3 regions of the Dielma fastidiosa genome follow, and region 1 is predicted to be linked to each of the others. Evidence: predicted binding sites of a transcription regulator. Region 1 holds the regulator's gene; each other region holds the start of a gene.
The links. The regulator HrcA, encoded in region 1, represses chaperone genes, less so after heat shock. The targets are predictions, from matches to a motif close to TTTTAGCACTNNNNNNNNNNNAGTGCTAAAA.
Positions count from the first base shown of each region.

Region 2: DWZ33_RS12255 (co-chaperone GroES) is a predicted target of HrcA. The motif match lies at 2,666-2,696, and genes of this name have one in related genera.
Region 3: DWZ33_RS08975 (tetracycline resistance determinant leader peptide) is a predicted target of HrcA. The motif match lies at 3,269-3,299, and genes of this name have one in related genera.

Region 1 is NZ_QRQL01000005.1:140,413-147,443, reverse strand. It holds gene DWZ33_RS11865 (M20 metallopeptidase family protein) at 1-531, shown strand, start outside; gene dnaJ (molecular chaperone DnaJ) at 685-1,791, opposite strand; gene dnaK (molecular chaperone DnaK) at 1,870-3,678, opposite strand; gene grpE (nucleotide exchange factor GrpE) at 3,693-4,325, opposite strand; gene hrcA (heat-inducible transcriptional repressor HrcA) at 4,336-5,355, opposite strand; gene DWZ33_RS18430 (prepilin-type N-terminal cleavage/methylation domain-containing protein) at 5,509-6,327, opposite strand; gene DWZ33_RS11835 (M24 family metallopeptidase) at 6,433-7,031, opposite strand, start outside.
Region 2 is NZ_QRQL01000006.1:3,373-10,403, forward strand. It holds gene DWZ33_RS12245 (N-acetylmuramoyl-L-alanine amidase family protein) at 1-1,873, shown strand, start outside; gene DWZ33_RS12250 (hypothetical protein) at 2,027-2,512, opposite strand; gene DWZ33_RS12255 (co-chaperone GroES) at 2,711-2,992, shown strand; gene groL (chaperonin GroEL) at 3,014-4,624, shown strand; purine riboswitch at 4,770-4,867, shown strand; gene DWZ33_RS12265 (NCS2 family permease) at 4,930-6,285, shown strand; gene DWZ33_RS12270 (IS200/IS605 family accessory protein TnpB-related protein) at 6,565-7,031, shown strand, end outside.
Region 3 is NZ_QRQL01000003.1:198,022-205,052, forward strand. It holds gene DWZ33_RS08960 (helix-turn-helix transcriptional regulator) at 330-683, shown strand; gene DWZ33_RS08965 (cysteine-rich KTR domain-containing protein) at 743-910, opposite strand; gene tet(M) (tetracycline resistance ribosomal protection protein Tet(M)) at 1,029-2,948, opposite strand; gene DWZ33_RS08975 (tetracycline resistance determinant leader peptide) at 2,964-3,050, opposite strand; gene DWZ33_RS08980 (conjugal transfer protein) at 3,325-4,257, opposite strand; gene DWZ33_RS08985 (bifunctional lytic transglycosylase/C40 family peptidase) at 4,254-5,249, opposite strand; gene DWZ33_RS08990 (CD3337/EF1877 family mobilome membrane protein) at 5,252-7,031, opposite strand, start outside.

The sequences.
Region 1 (7,031 bases):
GTTACTATTTATCAGGCATTACAAGAGCTCATTGCGAGAGAATGTGCCCCCAGTAAAGAAGTATCATTGACCATAGGACAATTCAATTCTGGAACAATGAATAATGTCATACCAGAAACAGCTGTCTTACAAGGAACATTGCGCACCTTTGACAGTGAAACTAAGCAATATTTAATCACACGAATCAAGGAAATTGTAAAGAATATCTCTAAAGCCTTTCGTGCAGAAAGTAAAATAGAAGTGTTGACGGATATACCTGTACTTTGTTGTGATGAAAAAAGAAATGAAGAAATTGTGAAAGCGTTGAATTTAATGAATGCGGAATTAAAAATTATATCCGGCTTACACACAACTGGATCTGATGATTTTGCTGTATATGCAAATGAAGTACCGGCTTCTTATTTTATGATTGGTGCCAAAGAGAATTCGAATACTATTTACGCGCATCATAATCCAAAAGTATGTTTCAATGAACAGGTTTTACCAATTGCCGCAGCTGTCTATGCATGTGCTGCATTGGATTGGAAATAGTTAATGAAAGAATCATAAATGATATCAGTTAAGTACAGAGGTTAGTCCTTTTATATGACCGTTTTAAAATAATATCCTATTTCTATCACACTGAATTAATTGTATTCTTTAAATAAACCAAAATAAAAACCTCAGCAATGCCGAGGTTTTTGTCTATTTCTTAAATGCTTTCTTAAACTTATCAAATGGTGATTCACTTGTCTTGCTGTTCTTTAGCTTTTCATAGTATTCTTTTTCTTCACGAGACAGCTTCGTTGGAATCTCCACTTTTACTTCTACATACTGATCGCCCTGACCGCCGCGGGGAGCTTTAACACCCTTACCGCGCAGACGGAATTGAGTACCATGCTGAGTACCGGCTGGAATCGTCAATTCAACATCACCATAAACGGTTGGCACATCAACAGTGCAGCCTAATGTCGCATCAACAGCGCTGATTGGCACCGAGATACGAATATCATTGCCGTCACGAACAAAATTAGGATGACGGTTTACATTGATTTCAATGTATAAGTCACCATTTGGACCACCGTTAGTACCCCGTTCGCCTTTATTGGCTACACGGATCTGCTGACCGGACTGAATCCCTGCCGGAATCTTGATTTCCAGCTTAACACGCTTATGCTCATAGCCGCGGCCATGGCATTTCGGACATTTATTCTTGATTTGCTTGCCTGTACCGTTACATTCCGGACAGATTGAGTTCGTCATGAAAACACCAAATGGGGTTCTCGACTGCTGCTGAATCTGACCTGTACCGTTACATCTTGAACATGACTGAATATCATCTTTGCTGCGCGCACCGCTGCCTAAACACTCACTGCACTGTTCATCCACTTCCAGCGTAATTTCTTCACTCTTGCCAAATACCGCGTCCATAAAATCAATCCGCATCTGCATGAAGCGGTCATTGCCTTTGCGCGGCCCTGTTGACTGACGGCGTGAAGATGTCCCACCGCCAAAGAAAGACCCAAAAATATCACTGAAATCATCAAAACCAGCGCCTGAGAAACCGCCGGCACCGCCGCCGAAGGCGCCGTCCATGCCCGCATGACCAAACTGATCATAATTTGCTTTCTTTTGAGGATCGCTTAATACCTCATAGGCTTCATTAATTTCCTTAAACTTTTCCTCGGCGCCTGCTTCTTTATTCACATCAGGATGATACTTCTTCGCCAGGGAACGGTATGCTTTTTTTATTTCAGCCTCACTTGCACCCTTACTGAGTCCAAGCACCTCATAATAATCTCTTTTTTCCATAGAATCACCCTTGACCTTTATTCACTCGTTAAACACGAAATTCTAGCAATGGCTAGAATTCGTGTTTCTATAAACTGTTTAGTTCTTTTCTTTAAAATCAGCATCTACAACGTTATCATCGTTGTTATTTGCAGAACCAGCGTCAGCACCCTGCTGTGCCTGCTGCTGATACATTGCTTCACTGGCAGCCTGTGCAGCTTTTTCAAGTGCATCCAGCTTAGATTTTACAGACTCCATATCGTTTTCGTCAAGAGCTTTTTGCAGTTCATCACGAAGTTTCATTGTTTCTTCCTTCTGCTTAGCGTCAATCTTATCACCGGCTTCAGCGATTGAAGTATCAATTTGGTTGATGAAAGCTTCTGCCTTATTCTTTAATTCAGCTTCTTCTTTACGCTTTTCATCTTCAGCCTTATGTTCTTCAGCCTCTTTAACCATACGTTCGATTTCTTCATCACTTAAACCTGAAGAGTTAGAAATCGTAATAGACTGTTTCTTGTTAGTACCTTTATCCAATGCAGATACGTGTACGATACCGTTAACGTCAATATCGAAAGTAACTTCAATCTGAGGAATACCGCGGCGTGCCGGTGCGATACCGTCTAACTTAAACATACCTAATGTCTTGTTATCATTAGCCATTGGTCTTTCACCCTGCAATACATGAATATCTACTGCCGGCTGATTATCCGCAGCGGTCGAGAAGATCTGTGATTTACTTGTAGGGATTGTTGTATTTCTAGGAATCAATACGGTCATTACATTACCCATCGTTTCGATACCTAATGATAATGGTGTAACATCCAGCAATAATACGTCTTTAACATCACCGCTGATAACTCCGCCCTGGATAGCAGCACCCATTGCTACGGCTTCATCTGGGTTTACTGATTTATTTGGTTCTTTACCTAATTCATTCTTAACCGCTTCCTGTACAGCTGGAATACGTGTAGAACCACCAACTAATAATACCTGATGAATATCATTCTTTGTCAAACCGGCATCTCTTAACGCATTGCGTACTGGGATGATTGTACGTTCAACTAATGATTTAGTCATTTCATCAAATTTAGCTCTTGTTAATGTTGCTTCAAAGTGCAGCGGACCATTAGCACCCGCTGAGATAAACGGTAATGAAATCTGTGTTGTTACTGTACCGCTTAAATCTTTCTTCGCTTTTTCAGCAGCTTCTTTTAAACGCTGCATAGCCATTTTATCTGAACGCAGATCAATGCCATTTTCTTTCTTGAAAGAATCTACCATCCAATCAACAACAACGTTATCAAAATCATCGCCGCCCAGATGTGTATCACCTGAAGTTGATAATACTTCAAATGTACCGTCAGCTAATTCAAGGATAGATACATCGAATGTACCGCCGCCTAAGTCATAAACTAAAACCTTTTGTTCTTTATCTGTTTTATCAATACCATAAGCTAATGCAGCAGCAGTCGGTTCATTGATAATACGTTCAACTTCAAGACCGGCAATCTTACCAGCATCTTTAGTTGCCTGACGCTGAGCATCATTGAAATATGCAGGAACCGTAATAACCGCTTTAGTAACTGTTTCACCAAGATATCCTTCTGCATAAGATTTCAAATATTGAAGAACCATTGCAGAAATTTCCTGCGGTGTATATTCCTTACCTTCCAGAGTTACTTTTTCATTCGTACCCATTAAACGTTTGATTGAAGAAACCGTATCCTTATTAGTTACTACCTGACGTTTAGCAGCATCACCAACGATACGCTCACCGTTCTTATAAGCAACTACTGACGGTGTAGTTCTGTTTCCTTCTGGGTTTGTGATAACTTTGCAGTCGCCGCCGTCCATAACAGCAACGCATGAATTTGTTGTACCTAAGTCAATACCGATAATTTTACTCATAATGTGTGTCCTCCTTATTCGCTTACCTTTACAAGCGCTGGTCTTAAAATACGATCTTTAATCATATAGCCTTTTTGTAATACTTCCAATACCATACCGCTTTCCACGCCTTCCCGGCTTTCCTGCATCAGTGCCTGGTGGAAGTTTGGATCAAACGGCTTATCACTCGCTTCGATTTCAGTGATACCTTCTTTTTTCAGAAGCTCGATCAACTGGTTGTAGATCATTTCAAAACCCTTGACATAAGTCTTGATATCTTCTGAGTCACTCTTGACGATCAATGCTCGTTCAAGATTGTCAATGACAGGCAGAATCTCTTTACCAAAGCTCTGCATTTTATATTTATTAGCAGTATCAAATTCCTGCTGAAGCCGGCGCTTCGCATTTTCAGTATCTGCGTACGCCTTGTAATAAGCATTCTTGGCTACGTCTAATTCCTTGCGTAAATCTTCATTTTCCGCTTTCAGCCGTTCAATTTCTTTTTTCTTGCCATGTCCGTGACCCTTGCCTTCATGTTCACATTCACATTCACAAGATTCAGCTTTCTCATGGCATTCACATTCACAGGCTTCGGCTTCAACGTTTGGCTTAGTTTCCTCAGCCGCCGCTTCGCATGTCTGCTTTTCTTCTGTTTTTTTCTCGTCCATTTTATTCTCCTTATTCGTTGTTGAACATCTTTTCAATCTGCTGGCTCATGTATTCCATCAGCGCAACAACCTGATTATAAGGCATACGCGTAGGTCCCACTACCATCAGCTGGCCTTCCTCATCCTTATTGATCTTAAACTTGCTGGATATGACAGAAACATCGTCAATATTCATTAATTCACGATTATCTGTACCGATCCTGATTGCCATCTCTTCATTGCCATAACCAATCTGACGCCACAGACTGCTGTTTTCCAGCATTGACATCAGCTGCTTCAGCTTTTCAATATCGGCAAATTCCGGCTGATACAGCATATTTTTCTGTCCTGACAGATAAACCTGATCACTGGCAAACCGTACAAAGGCATTGACAAAGGCTTCAAACAATATTTCATGCCGCTTAACCTTGCCTGCCAGCAACGGCTCAATCTCTTTCATTTTTTCAACAACTTCATTTAATGCGATACCGCACAAATTCTCATTCAATATATTGCAGCAGGTGGTAATATCACTCATTGAAATATTATCTTCAAATTGGAAGGTTTTATTTTCTGTATGACCATGATTGGTAATAAATATTGCCACTGCACTGCGTTCATTGATTGGAATCAGCGAGATATGCTGCAAGGTCTGATACCTTGATTCAGGTCCCAGAACCACACTTGTCAGATTTGTCATCTGTGAGAGAATATCACAGCTTTGCCGAACTACCTCATCGATGCTCATGTTGCGGGCATCAAAGACGGTCTGCAAGGCATTGACAACTTTCTGATCAAGCTGCTTTTCCATCAGATTATCAACATAATACCGATAACCTTTAGAAGAAGGTATGCGGCCGCTAGATGTATGTGTTTTTTCAAGCAAGCCCATTTCTTCAAGCGCTGCCATTTCATTGCGCAGCGTCGCTGATGAGCAGTTGAAATCAAGCAGTGTGAGTAATGTTTTACTGCCGACCGGTTCAGCGGTACGAATAAATTCATCAACGATGGTTTTAAATACTTTCGTCTGTCTGAATGTTAGCTGATCCATATTCACCGCTCCTTTCTAGCACTCAACCCTTCTTACTGCTAACAGTATATACCGAATCTTTAGCACTGTCAACAATAAAGTGCTAAAATCAAATAAAAATGAATGTGAAATTATGTGTCTAACATAAAAACGAACAGATTACGCGTCTGTTCGTTATGGCATGATAATTTCTCCGGAAATCACAGGGTTAGCTTCTACCCAGTGCAGCTTTTCCATTTCTTCTTTAACAGTATCATAGGATTTATTAGCGATTAAGATTGTCTGATTTTTTGTAGACGGCTGATACCACTTGCCGCTGTCACGGTCATAAATCAGCGAAGCAAACCAATTTTCACCTGTCGACGCATAGACATACTTTTGGCCGCTTGGTGTTGTTGTCTCTGATTTATATGTATCCATATAAGGCTGTACATAATAAACAGTATCACTTCCATCAAGGATAAGTGTCGGCCATTTCCCGCCATTGGCTTTTTTTAAGATAGCCCGTACCTGATCATTGCTGTTTAACTGCCAATCATTAATATTCTTATCACTTCCGTAAGGGTTAAATTGTTTGTATTTATCTGGGTTATCCATCAAATCTTTCATTTGGTCAAAAATCTGAACTGGAATTGTCGAAGTTGTTTTAGAATGAATCGTACATTTTGTCCGATAGGCAGTTTTCCCTGCATCAGTTGTGTATGATTCAATTAAGTAGCTGCCGCCGTCAGGACATTTAGGCACAGTTGAGAAATATTCTTCATTCGTATTATTTAATACCTCATTCAGTAAATCATAATTTTCATCACTGCCAAGTCTGATAAGCTTAGTCTGATAAGCACGGTTGATTGAGGTCAGATTACTATCACAAACGGCTTTCTTCGCATCTTGGGCATAACCGATAAAAGACGGTACTAAAAAAAGTGCCAAAATACCAAGAATGGCAATGACAACGATTAATTCTATTAATGTAAATCCATCTTTCTTACGCATATCTGTGCTCCATACTGTTTACGAATAATGTTATTATAGCATAAGCAAAAAAGAAAAACAGCCGTGAAACTTGTTCTTCGCAAAAGAAAACTCCCGGAAGGGAGTCTACTCTTTTACAAACGCTAGTTTTTTATTCAGCATGAGCGGACGGTAATAAGCAACTGTATCATTCATCGGCAGCACTTCTGGATGCAGATGAATACCCAGCACTTCACTAATATATGCACGGCGCTTCATGAAAGTTTCATATAGGGCCGGATATTCTTGTTTTAGCTGGTTACGCAGCGCAGCATCCGCTAAAGCGATTCCGCTCTCACAGCTGGCACCGCCCAATCCTTCAACACTTGGAATGATATCAATCTGAAGCAGCATTCCACTTTTTAAAGAAGCCGCTGAGCCTTCAAAAATCGGTGATGACAGCCATTCCTCATCCGCACATAAATGCCCCGGATTCAAATGCCAATGATATTTATGCTTAGGCAACACCTGCTCAATCTTTTGATACATTGCATCCCCGCTCATTCCAAGCTGGATGTTTTCAAGCCATGCAGCAACCGCATAATAATAAGGTTTTGCAATTCCATCTAAATAGGGAACTGTCAATTGTGTTTCATCATACAGTGCATAACCGCTGCGGCTGCTTAAACCACCCTTATAACCCACTGTCAAAGAAATCTTGTCACCTAGTTTAACCTGATTATCAG
Region 2 (7,031 bases), on a different contig from region 1:
AGTTGTCATTGGTGACAACCAAACAGCCGGTAAGTTAACGATCACTGATTCAAAGATTGAAGCAATCAGTACGCAGACAAGAAATACAGAAGTCGTATTAAGCGGCGAAACAGAAGTTAAGACGATCGTATTGGAAGAAACAGCTGCGGTAACACCGGATAAGAACTTCAAAGGGGAAGTAGAGAAGATTGAAGTCCAGTCAACAACAAAGGGAGAAGTAGTTATCGAAGTTCCTGCACAGGAAGTAAGTACACGGACATATGCAAGTGTTGATATCCAAGCACCGGTGGAAAGCCTAGAAGTAAAGACAGACACTCAAATCAAGGTAAATGCCGATGTTAAGAATGTAGTAGTAACAGAAAGTGCAAAAGATACAGCCATTGAAGTATCAAAAGGCAGTACAGTAGGCACATTGACAGCCGACGCACCAGTAAGTATTGATGGTAAAGGAACTGTCAACAAGGTAGAAGCGAATGTTGATGGCGTAGAAGCTGGCAAGGATACAGTTATCAAGGACGTAGAAACAGGCAAGGATGTTGAGAAAGCACCAGAAGTAAATAAACCATCAACAGGTGGATCTTCAAGTGGAGGAAGCGGTTCTGTAACACCAAGCTACACTACACACACAGTAACAGATGATGGCTCTTTGAAAACAGCAATTATGGATTCAAAGGATAATGATCATATTGTTCTTCAAAATGATATTACATTAACATTGACAAAAACTGGTGTTGACAGTGTTGAACTTGGGTTTTATGATCAATTGCTTTCTGATACAAGTAAGAAAGAGATCATCATCGATTTAAATGGTAAAACTTTAACACTTTCAAGTGTTCATTATATAAATAATAAAGGTAAAACTGTCTCAACTAAATTTTCATATATAAACAAGAGTATTGTCTTTAAGAATGGTAATATAACAAGTAAAAATAAAATAGATGGTTCAGATTCTGTGTTTATTGTAGGTAAGGATGGAAGTATTACATTAGATAATGTAAAGATGGATACAAATGCTTCCGCATTATCACCTCAAGGTAATGCTTCAAAAGTAATAGTAAAAAATCATTCTGAAATTAACGCTGGAACTTATGCAGTTGGAACAAATGCGGGCTCTGAAGATAATTATAATTTTGAAATTTTGATTGAAGATAGTATTTTAAAAACAACAGGAAATAATGAAACAGACACAGAAGATGCTAAAGATAACGATGATGCGACAGTATTAATAAATGTTCCAGGTAGCTTAATAATTAAAAATTCAGAATTATATGGAAATCGTCAAACATTAGTAGTTAGAGCTGGCAATGCAACAGTTACTAATACAAAAATTCATTATACTGATGCATTTGGTAAAGATAAGGATTACTTAACTGGTAATTGGGGAGGTGGCAATGAATTGCCTTGCGCTCCAATTGTAGTTGGGGATAGATTTGGTTCAGATACGTATAAGTCTGATTCTGTTTTAACTCTTGATTATGTAACAATTACTGGTGAACATACTCAGAAATTATCGGCAGATACAGAGAACATTCAATTAGTTCAAATTTATGTATATGGTAGAAATGGACATAGTGCGATTCTTAATGTTAATGATGGCTGTGATTTTGTTGCTTCTAAGGTTTTAGTTGGACCTGAGCACACAGATATCACCGGATTAACAGATTATAGCAAGATAGATACTAATAGTAAAATCATATCAGAACATGAAGAAGAGACAAATGATTCAACTAATGGTTCTCTTCCTGAAGATGTAGATAATATAGAGAATACTGATGAATCAAATACAGAAGATAATACTGTGAATGATTCAACAACTTCAAATAACGAAGAGGAGAAAGAAGAAGAAGTTCCGACTGCTCCAGCAACTGAATAATCAATAAATTCAAACAATCACAGGCTAACCCCCTGTGATTTGTTTACATAAAAAAGTGCTGAACAATCAAGTTTCAGCACTTTTCTACATATATATAAAAAGAGAGGGAATGGGGCATCATTCAAATCTGGTTCGATTCAGCCCCATAAACTTTTAATGTGATCCATTCACAATTATTGATGCAATCTTGCCAATTACAGGTACTTCATAAGCGATATAATTGTAGGCTTTAATCATCGCAATTACTTTAAAGACAAAAAATACTAAAGCAATAATGCCGGTAATTAAGCCAAATACTAATAAAATAATTCCAAAAACACTTCCGGTTAACAATGACATAATCCCTGAAAAGCTAACAAACCAACCAGTTACCATGGCAGTACCGCCAATAATAGCTGTAATCATTGAAATAATAAATGAAAGAACACCGGGAATAAATACCAGCATGACAGCCTGAACACAATGGAATTTAACCAAATCGCTGTCTTTCTCAACAAAGAAAACAACAAGTGGAATAATCCAAGCTAAAGCTGAGGCATGAAAGGCAAAGCCAACCAGCATCGGTATTAAATAAACAAATAAAGCTACAAGATTTGCATCCAGATTAGCTATTGATGATTTATGTGGTTCATAATACATAAACGAATCCTCCTTATAAGATATTCTTATTATAATTTATTCTCATGAAATTACAATCATTATGACAGCATTGTAATACTGGAATGAAATAGCAAAATATATAAAAAGTTTTAGCAGACGTATTGACAGAGTGCTAGAATTGAGTATAATATGAGTTAGCACAAAGATAGTGAGAGTGCCAAAAAGGAGGAATACTTAATGATTAAACCATTACATGATTATGTTCTGTTGGAAAAAGTAGAGGCTGAAAAGAAAACAGCAAGCGGTATCGTTTTGACTGAAGCTTCAAAAGAAAAACCTTCCTATGCGATTGTTAAAGCTGTTGGCGAGGGAAAGCTGGTGGATGGACAATTAGTAAAACCGACTGTGGCTGTTAATGATAAAGTAGTTTATAAAAAGTATTCAGGTACTGAAGTTAAAGTAGATGATGTTGAATATATCTTGGTTCCTGAAAGTGATATCTTAGGAATCATGGAATAATAAGAAAGCGAGGAAAATGATATGAGTAAGGAAGTACGTTTTTCTAAAGATGCAAGAGAGGCAATGCTGCAGGGTGTAGATATCCTTGCCGATTCAGTAAAAGTAACATTGGGTCCTAAAGGCCGTAATGTAGTTTTGGATAAGGGTTATGGCTCACCATTGATTACTAATGATGGTGTAAGTATCGCAAAAGAAATTGAATGTGCTGATAAATTTGCTAATATGGGTGCTAAATTAGTTTATGAGGTAGCAGCTAAGACAAATGATACAGCTGGTGACGGTACTACAACAGCTACCCTTTTAGCTCAGTCAATGATTCATAAAGGATTAAAGATGGTTGAAAAGGGAGCTAACCCTGTATTGATGCGTGAAGGTATCGATAAAGCCAGCAAAGAAGCAGCTAAGATTTTATTAAGCAAGGCACACAAAGTAGAAACTAACAATGATATCGCATCAGTTGCTTCAATTTCTGCAGGCAGCACTGAAATCGGCGGCTTTATTGCTGAAGCAATGGAAAAGGTTGGCAAAGACGGTGTAATCACTGTAGATGAATCTAAAGGCTTTGATACTGAATTAGAAGTTGTTGAAGGTATGCAGTTTGATAAAGGCTATGTTTCACCTTACATGGTAAGCAATCGCGAAACAATGTCAATCGAAATCGACAATGCCTTAATTATGGTTACTGATCAAAAGATTTCCACAATTCAGGAAATTCTGCCGGTACTTGAAAAAGTAGTACAATCAGGCAAACCATTATTGATGATTGCTGAAGATTATGATAACGATGTAGTATCAACATTAATTGTTAATAAACTGCGCGGTACATTCAATGTTGTAGCGGTTAAAGCACCTGGCTTTGGTGACAATCAGAAAGAAATGCTGCAGGATATCGCAATCTTAACGGGCGCTAAATTCTATGCTAAAGATCTGAATATGGATCTGAAAGAAATGGATATTACTGATTTAGGTTCTGCGGGTAAGATCTTAGTAAATAAAGATACGACGACAATTATCAACGGCGCTGGTGATAAGGCTGCTGTTGAAGCTAGAACTGACGAAATCCACAATCAGATGGATAATGCAGAAAGCGAATTTGATAAGAAGAAATTTGCTGAACGTTTAGCTAAGCTGGCTGGCGGTGTTGCTGTAATTAAAGTTGGTGCCGCTACAGAAAGTGAATTAAAAGAAAAGAAACTGCGCATCGAGGATGCATTAAATGCTACCAAGGCAGCGGTTGCTGAAGGTACGGTTATCGGCGGCGGCGCAGTATTAGTGGAAGTATACAATGAATTAAAAGATGTATTGAAATCAGAGGTTACTGATGTACAGAGAGGCTTCAGCGTAGTTCTTGATTCATTATTAATTCCGGTTTATCAGATTGCTGAGAATGCTGGTTATAATGGTGATGATATTGTCGCAATGCAGAAAGCTGCTAAACCTAATGTTGGTTTCGATGCAAAACTTGGTCAATGGGTGGATATGTTCTCAGCAGGTATCATTGATCCGGCTAAAGTTACAAAGAGCGCTTTATTGAATGCCGCAAGCATTGCTGCATTATTCCTGACAACGGAAGCAGCTGTGGCTGAATTACCGGAAAAGAAGGAACCAATCGCTCCGCCAATGGATTATTAATCTAAAGAGGGAAATTCCCTCTTTTTCTTGTTTTACAGATGACAGGGCTTACATTTTTAAAGATGTTAAATGATCATTGAAAAAGCTTAAATTTATTGATAAAAAGGCAGATTTTACAATTGAACTGTCAGTCATATTTCGATATAATAGTAAGGTATTTGTTCATCATATAAGCTTCTGATAAGGGGAAGCGTTTCTACCTGGCACCGTAAATGCCGGACTATGGTGAAAGCATCTTTTTGCTTTCATTGTGGTCAATGAAAGCTTTTTTATATGCCGAACAAAACAGAAAGAGGGATTGAACAATGTTAGAAAAGTTATTTAAACTTAAGGAAAAGCATACATCGGTTAAGACAGAAATTATTGCCGGTGTTACTACTTTTCTTACCATGGCGTACATTCTTGGGGTAAACCCGAATATGCTGTCAGCAACAGGTATGGATTTCAATTCAGTATTCCTTGCTACGGCTATTTCTTCTGGTATTGCTAGTATTTTAATGGGACTATTGGCAAATTATCCAGTTTCACTGGCTCCTGGTATGGGCGTTAATGCATTATTTACATATACTGTCTGCTTCCAGTATGGTTATACATGGCAGGAAGCATTAGCCGTTGTATTATTATCTGGTGTAATTTTCTTTATTATATCTGTAACCGGCTTAAGAAAAATGGTTGTCAATGCGATTCCAAAGCATTTAAAAGCTGCGATTGGTGCCGGTATCGGTTTCTTTATCGCTTTCATCGGCTTGAAGAATGCGGGTATCGTAGTTGCGAATGCCTCTACCTATGTAGGCCTTGGACCTTTCACTGATCCAACGGTAGCTCTGTGTCTTTTCGGCATCGTCGTTACTGTTGTATTGCTGATTCGTAAGGTAAACGCGGCTGTATTCTATGGTTTGATTATCACAGCAGTGGTTGGTGTTGTTTTGGGAATGTTGGGTGTATCCGGCATGCCTGCTATGCCAAGCGGTGTCGTTGACAGCATACCTGCAATGCCTACCTTCATGGCATTTACTGAAGGCTTCAGCACTTTATTCTCACATACTGATTTGATTTTAGTATTATTCTCTTTCCTATTTGTCGATTTCTTCGATACAGCCGGCACTTTAGTTGCCATCGCAAGCCGTATTGATCTGATCGATGAAAAAGGTGAATTGATCAATGCTGAACAAGCATTTGTGGCAGACTCTGTCGGTACTTGTGTCGGCGCTGTATTAGGTACTTCAACAGTTACATCTTTTGTTGAATCAACTTCAGGTGTTGCTGCCGGCGGCCGTACAGGTCTTACAGCTGTGGTGACAGGTGTGCTCTTCTTATTAGCAGTATTCTTTACACCATTGCTGAGCGTATTTAATTCTGTACCAGTAATGATTGGTGAAACACAGTATTTCCTTTCACCGGTTACCTCACCTGCATTAATCATTGTCGGTGTGCTGATGGTTCAGCAGCTGAGAGAAATCGATTGGACGGATCTGGCTCTGGCTGCGCCTTGCTTCATTACTGTAATCATGATGGTATGCGCGTCAAGTATTTCTGATGGTATTGCTTTAGGCTTTATTACTTATGGCATTGCTCAGATTGCAACTGGTAAGGTTAAAGAAGTCCATATTTCAATGTGGGTATTGATTTTAATCTTTATTGCTCGTTTTATCTTTATTTAATAAAATTAAATTAATATTTACAAAGCTGGCGGCTGCCGGCTTTTTTCTTTTTGTTTTATAGGAAATTTCATTTTCAAGTATCAAAGGTTAAATATCTCATTATGAAGAGGTATCAAAAAAATGATAAAAACGGATGAAATTATCGTGTGAATATGGTATACTATAAGTAACAAAAAACAATCTATTTAATCATTAAATTTCATATAAGCATCACCTAGTTTCCTTTGTATCTATCGAATCTCAGTGGATGCTTTTTTGTTCAAGGGGAGGGGAACATCAATGAAGTGTTTATCTTATTCAAATCGCTTCTATTATAAAGAGTTATCAGAAGAAGATGCGAATTGTATTAAGAAGGATTTGATCCTGTATAACTCAATGCTTCATACCGCTTATAAGAAACTCTATTTAACTTGTTTTCATGGTTTCAAAGAAACTGTCTCTTTAGAAAAACAGTTAAAAGCAAGATATGGTACGAATGATTACTTTCCTTTATCTGCAATACATGAAGCCAGAGCCCTGCTTAAAAGTAATATCGAAATCAATCAGCGATTGAAGAAAGAATGTACTAAACGGATTGAAAGAATCAAAGAGAAGGTCCGTAAGGAAAACAAAACTTTACAGAACTGGCAGAAAAAGAAAGAGCAGCTGATTCAAAAAAGCAAGGAACATGAAACTAGTGAAGCAGACTATTTGTATGAGGTACAGATCGTTAATCCGAATATCAAACAGCTAAAACATAGAATCGG
Region 3 (7,031 bases), on a different contig from region 1:
TTCTGTTATTCTATCTATATGATTTATAAAACCACATTGGTGGACGTACTTATCTATTGCAGATAGACGACTTTTTTTGACAAGAACCCAATGTAAGGAAATTTATTGTATATGATGTACTTCATGGCGACGTTGACCTCCAACAAACCGCCATTTGGAAGTAATATACAATATTTTAACAGCGTAAATAGCACTACCATATAACGGTTTTTTTTATTGGCGTTTAGTAGTGCTTTTTATTAAATATAAACCTATAAACCATATAACACGTTTTTCTATACCTGTTTTTAATTCAGTAGGAACAATAAAATGTATAGAGGTGGTCTACTATGCGTAAAAAAGAAGATAAATATGATTTTAGAGCCTTTGGTTTAGCCATTAAAGAAGCTCGATTGAAACGAGGTTTAACTCGTGAACAAGTGGGAGCATTGATTGAAATTGACCCACGGTACTTAACTAATATTGAAAATAAAGGGCAACACCCCAGCATACAAGTTCTTTATGACCTTGTATCGTTACTTCATGTTTCCGTTGATGAATTTTTCTTACCTGCTAATAACTTGGTAAAAAGCACCCGACGATTACAGATAGAGAAATACATGGATAGCTTTACAGACAAAGAACTATCCTTAATGGAATCTTTAGCCAGCGGTATCAACGAAGCAAGAAACATCGAAGACTAATTAAAAGAATCCATACATAACGGAAAGAGCCGATAAAATGAGATTGTATTAATCTCATTTTATCGGCTCTGCGTCTTTGCGTCTGGCTCTGTAATCACAGTTACTTTGAACTGCTTTATTTCAATTAAATTTTCTTGTCTGCATTTCGGACAATAGAGGGGGAATTTTTTTAATTCAGTATCTTCCCTTATCTTTAATCGTGTTTTATTTCCACATACAGGACACAATATCCACTTGTAGTTTATAATAACTATCTCCTCCTTTACACTTTAATTCAAATCTTTATTAAAAAATATTTCATCTTATTTAACAAGAAACCATATTTATATAACAACATAAAATACACTAAGTTATTTTATTGAACATATATCGTACTTTATCTATCCGACTATTTGGACGACGGGGCTGGCAAACAGGTTCACCGGTAGTAACATGGTACCCTTTTAACTCTGTTAAACAAACACTACGTCCATTTGTAAAGAAAGTTAAATCACTACGATATTCTTGAATACACCGAGCAGGGATTTCTCCACTAAGAATGACCTCATTATTTTTCAATTGAGTGTCTACGATGTTCGCACAATATTTAGGAGCATCGTTGTATGCTCGTGAAAGATATTCCTGTGGCGCATAAATTTTAAAACTAAGATATGGCTCTAACAATTCTGTTCCAGCTTTTTTTAAGACTTGTTCCAATACAATAGGAGCAAGCATCCGAAAATCTGCTGGGGTACTAACAGGGCTATAGTATAAGCCATACTTAAAACAGATTTTACAGTCCGTCACATTCCAACCATACAATCCTTGTTCACAGCCATAGCGTATCCCCTCCATAACTGCATTTTGAAACGATTGATTTAAGTATCCAAGAGAAACCGAGCTCTCATACTGCATTCCACTTCCCAACGGAAGCGGTGATACAGATAAACCAATGGAAGCCCAGAAAGGATTTGGCGGCACTTCGATGTGAATGGTATATTCTGCATTTTTTAACGGTCTCTCCATATAAATGACTGTAGGCTCTTTTAGTTCTATCTCCACATGATACTTTTCTTGCAACAGTGCACTAATCACTTCCATTTGTACTTTCCCTAAGAAAGAAAGTATAATTTCATGTGTCGTAGAATCCACGTAATATCGTAGAAGCGGATCACTATCTGAGATTTCCAAAAGGGCATCAAGCAACATTTCTCTCTGTTCAGGTTTACTCGGTTCAACAGTTGTTTGTAGTAGAGGGTGCGGATTTTCAATCTTTTTTCTCTGTGGCAATAGTTTTGTATCTCCAAGAACACTATTTAACTTCAAAAACTCATTTTGCAAAATAACAATTTCTCCAGAATAAGCTCTATCAATCTTACATAATTCACCATTTATTGAAGTATACATTTCTGTAACTTTTATTTTTTCTTTTTCTGATACTCTAACCGAATCTCGTAAATGTAGTACTCCACTATAAAGGCGTATATATGCAAGACGTTGTCTTTTTTTTGTATATTCAATTTTGAAAACATTTCCGCAAAGTTCAGACGGACCTCGATGTGTTGATGAATAAAATTTATTAGTAATAACTTCTATAAGGTTATCAATCCCTATATTACTTTTTGCACTTCCATGATAAAGAGGGAACAGAGAACAATTCTGAAATCTTATGCTTTCCTCTTGTTCGAGTTCCAATGCTTCTAATGATTTACCGGACATATATTTCTCTAAAAGGTCATCGTTTCCCTCTATTACCGTATCCCATTGTTCAGATTCGGTAAAGTTCGTCACACACATATTAGGATACAGTTCTACCTTCTGTTTGATTACAATTTCGGCAGAAAGTTTCTCTTTAATATCCTGATAAACCGTTGATAAATCAATTCCATTTTGGTCAATCTTATTGATAAAAAAGATTGTGGGAATCCCCATTTTCCTAAGTGCATGAAATAATATACGAGTTTGTGCTTGTACGCCATCTTTTGCAGAAATCAGTAGAATTGCCCCATCTAAAACTGATAATGAACGATATACTTCTGCTAAGAAATCCATATGTCCTGGCGTGTCTATGATGTTCACCTTCGTATTTTCCCACTGAAAAGAGGTTATTCCTGTCTGAATTGTAATTCCTCTCTGACGTTCTAAAAGCGTATTATCCGTCCTCGTTGTACCTTTGTCCACGCTTCCTAATTCTGTAATCGCTCCACTGTTATATAATAAGCTTTCTGTTAAGGTAGTTTTTCCTGCATCAACATGAGCTAAAACTCCAATATTAATAATTTTCATGTGATTTTCCTCCATTCAAAAACCCAAAAGGGCATAAAAATCCCAGTGATAAATACTTTTATCACTGGGATTTTTATGCATAACCATAGGCATACAAAGCATACAGATATTCTCCGGATACTTTAGAATCACATGATAAAGGTATTCTTAAACTGGGTACAAAAAACTAAGCCCTCCTAAAAAAGGACATCCAATTATTTGTTCCCACTATCAAATTGACAGTTTATTTAAGAATACCTTGCCGCATATTTATTAACTCCTTTTAAATAGATACTTAAATAATAGCACGTAAGAGCATATTTGTAAAGGAATCTCCAATTTTTTATCAAAGAGAGTACGTGATTACAAAATAGCTGTAATAATGTACCAATATTTGTTATTCTATAATCTTCCAATTACTCCCGTTCTTTTCAAGTACCAAATCAAATTGAGATACCTGCGTTGCTTTGGTCTGCTGGTCGATATACTCCACTGTCAGCGATACCGTGACTTGATTATCCTTACGATTGTGAATAGGATTTACCAGTTCTTGAAAGATGTACTCTTTTCCGATTGGTTTTAATATCCCGTCATTCACATAGTAGGAAAGTTCACTGGCTGTCGCTGTAGGATAGAGCTTGAAGAACGTCGTTAAAAACTCATTGATTTCATTGGTTGTAATGGAATCAACCGTCCCCTCACTTTCAATGGCTTTTGGTTTATAACTTGATTTCTTAGGTATGTTGGTAATGGTCGGATTCTTAACCAGTACCATATTTCCAGAACCATCTACATAGACACTCACTATATAAGCAGAGTGGACGGTCTTTGTATTTTCTCCCTCTGTAATGAGCTGGTCTACACTGTAGGTTACATTAAACTCATTGTCGCCAGTTGGCTCTACCGTCCATATCTGAAATCCTCTTACAGAAGACGATACAGGAATATCTTTGCGTACTGTATCAACATTGAGAGCTTGAAGTTCATCTGTCAGATAGCCTTTTAGACTTTCCATTCGATTATCAATGGACTTATCGGATTGCTCCCATGAATAGTAGACTTTCGCAAAGTTCTCTACAAAATTTTCTACATGATGAGTATCAACGTATTCCTTTTCTATGATAGTTGTTTCGTGAATAGTATGAGTATCTATAGCTGTAAAGTGCTTGAATATCGCAAAGCTGAAACTAAGCCCTAAAAGTACCCACAAGGCAATCACAACCTTTTTATGAGGATTGACCTTATAGACACGAGGTTTCTTTTCCTTTGGTATCTGTTTTTCTTTATTCTGATTTTTTCTAAATTTCATCATTAAATCTTCCTTTCTCATTGTTTGATTCGTCCTGCTCCCACTAAATGCTGTTGCCAGTAGGGGCTTGTTAAGTCGGCATAACCGATTGGGTCGCCTGCATGAAACATACGGTTATTGCCAAGGTATATCCCAACATGAGTAATATAAGAGCCAGCGTTATAGGTAGAATGAAAGAAAACCAAATCGCCAGCTTGTGCTTCCGATAGTGGGATATGCTGGGTCACATCATATTGCTGTTGTGCGGTTCGTGGTAAGTTAATTCCAGCTTTTCCATACGTCCATTGTGTCAGTCCGCTACAATCAAAAGAAGTAGTCGGGGAAGCTCCACCGTAAACGTATCGCCAGCCCTCATATTTCAGTGCTTCGTCCATGATGGCTTGTACCGTATCATCATCAAACTCTGTTGTGACAAGATACTGCGTTACCAGTTGCACATAAAACATATTGCCATAGTTGTATCGCCAGCCCCCATTGATAGGTATGGCTATGGGATTGGGGTAAGACACTTTTTCGCCACCTGAATACTCTTTTGAGAAACTTTGAGCCAGTTCAAAGGTATATTTATTTCCACGATTAGCCACATACCCTAAGAAACCACCACCATAATTGTAGGACTGGATAACCGATTCTAAATCTACACTGAGCCTTTCGCTACTGGCTAATAATTCACTGAAATACTTCACACCTTGCTTAATGGATTCTTCTGTACTCAATGAATTAGGTGGAAGACCGAGGGATTCCGAGGACTGCATAACATCTTCCGCAGTACCGCCCGATTCCACCTGTATAATCGCAAGAAGTATGTTGACATATTCTTCAACGCCATATTCTTTGGCATATTTTTCTACCATAGGCTTATGAGCCAGCACTTCTGCGGAAACATTCACACCTCCATAATGAATATTGGAAATTCCGCTGTCCTGTTCATCTGAAAATAAAATGGCAACAAACAGAAGCAGTGAGAAGACCATCAAGAATAATCCAGAACCACCAATCACTAAAGTTTTCAACTTCATGGTTTCTTACCGACTTTCTTAATGGTGGCGGTTTTGATTGGTGGTCTACTTCTTGTATTTTGTAGTGGTACTCTTTGAACAGTAGACGGACGTTCTTTTGTGATTGGACGTTGTGAAGTTCTATCTGCTGTAGTGGTTGAAGTTGCTGGCTTTTGAACGGTTTTTTCTTGAACGGTATTGCCTTGGCGTTCCACTTTTGGACTTGAAAAATCGGACTTAACTGCTGGACGCTCTTGTTTGGCTTGTTGAGATTCCTTATATGAAGTCTGAATATTAGACTGTTTTGAGGTCTGTTCATCATGATATTGTTCTTGTCTTGTAGTCGGTCTTTCATGAACAGAAGAAGCAGGCTGTTTTTTCTGTTTGACCTGTTCCATTTCAGAGCGACGCTTCGCAATGGTTTTTCGCCTTTGTTCCTGCTGTTCCTTGCGTCCACTGGCTCTGTCCGCTTTGGTTTGAGAAATACTACTGGTTAAATCACGGACATTCTCTTTTACTTTGGATTTTCCTTGATATACTGCATATCTTGCATTGGTCGGCAAATCTTTAACCTGTTCTTTCAAACCACTAGCAGTGTCTACCATTCTGTCTTTGGTATCAGCTACTGTACCGATGGTTTGACCGATACGTTTTCCAAGTGTTGATTTTTCCTTTCCGTCTGGTCGGGAGTGATCTGCTTGTGTCCTTGCAGAACTCCCCGAACCCGACTGTCCTTTTTTACCTGTAACAATGGCAGACCCAGCCCCTAGAGTAGTCATGGAACGTCCAAGTTTCCGCTGTAGACGGTGCATGTGAGCGTGCATAAGCATACGAGGTTTTCTCATCACACGACTTCCCACACTTTGAGAATCGTTACTCTGTAGAGAAAACATACTCATTAAATCGCCCAGCTTGAAGTAGATTCCTGCAAAGGTCACAATCTGTAGAAAAGCAATCAAAAAGAACGGATAACCAGCCGATAAGGTATAGAGCATGGTTGAAATACTAAATGCTGTCGTAATAATCAATGTGATTCCAGCTCGTGTCAAAATGGTATTAAAGAGCTTTGTTATGGCTCGTTTTGACATACCATCAAATGATGGAATCATGCTTAAAATAAAGCTCACAGGCAGAAACATAGCATAGATGATAAAAAGTACCTGCGAGAAAATCATGATTCCTGTTAATAGGAATACAAATATGGAAATCCCAATATTGAAGACAAATAGGAAGAAGACTGTACCTAAACGGTTAATGGTCTTTGTAATGGTTAGATTGGTATTGCTTCTGTCTTCAATTTCTTCCGCAACAATTTTTTCTCTGTCTTCGCCATTGTTGGAATCTGGGCTGGTGGAGAGCAGGCTTTCCACACGGTCAATACCGATACTTTCAATGTCTGAACTGTTGTATTGAAGCAGTAGCCACGGTTGCTGAACCTGTATGGAAAACAGGCTATCTCTGATTAAGTCCACGCTGTCCTTGCCTTGACTATCGGAATGGGGCATGACAATCTTCGTGCCAAGTGATAAACTGGCATTACTGATGTCTGATGAAAAGTCATTGATTTTTTTAATGTAGTCGGGAGCGTAGGCAATAAAGGAAGCCGATAGGATAAACACCAGCACAAAATTCATAATGGCATGAATTGCCTTTGTGGTTTCTCTCTTTATCAGTCCCGTATAGGCAACATAAACCCCAAGAACCAAAATCAAGAGTAAGAGGAATCCAACATAGAAACCCTCTGTTGAAAATCCGTTTGCACTCACACCAGCTAAGGTCTGCATATTCTTACCAATG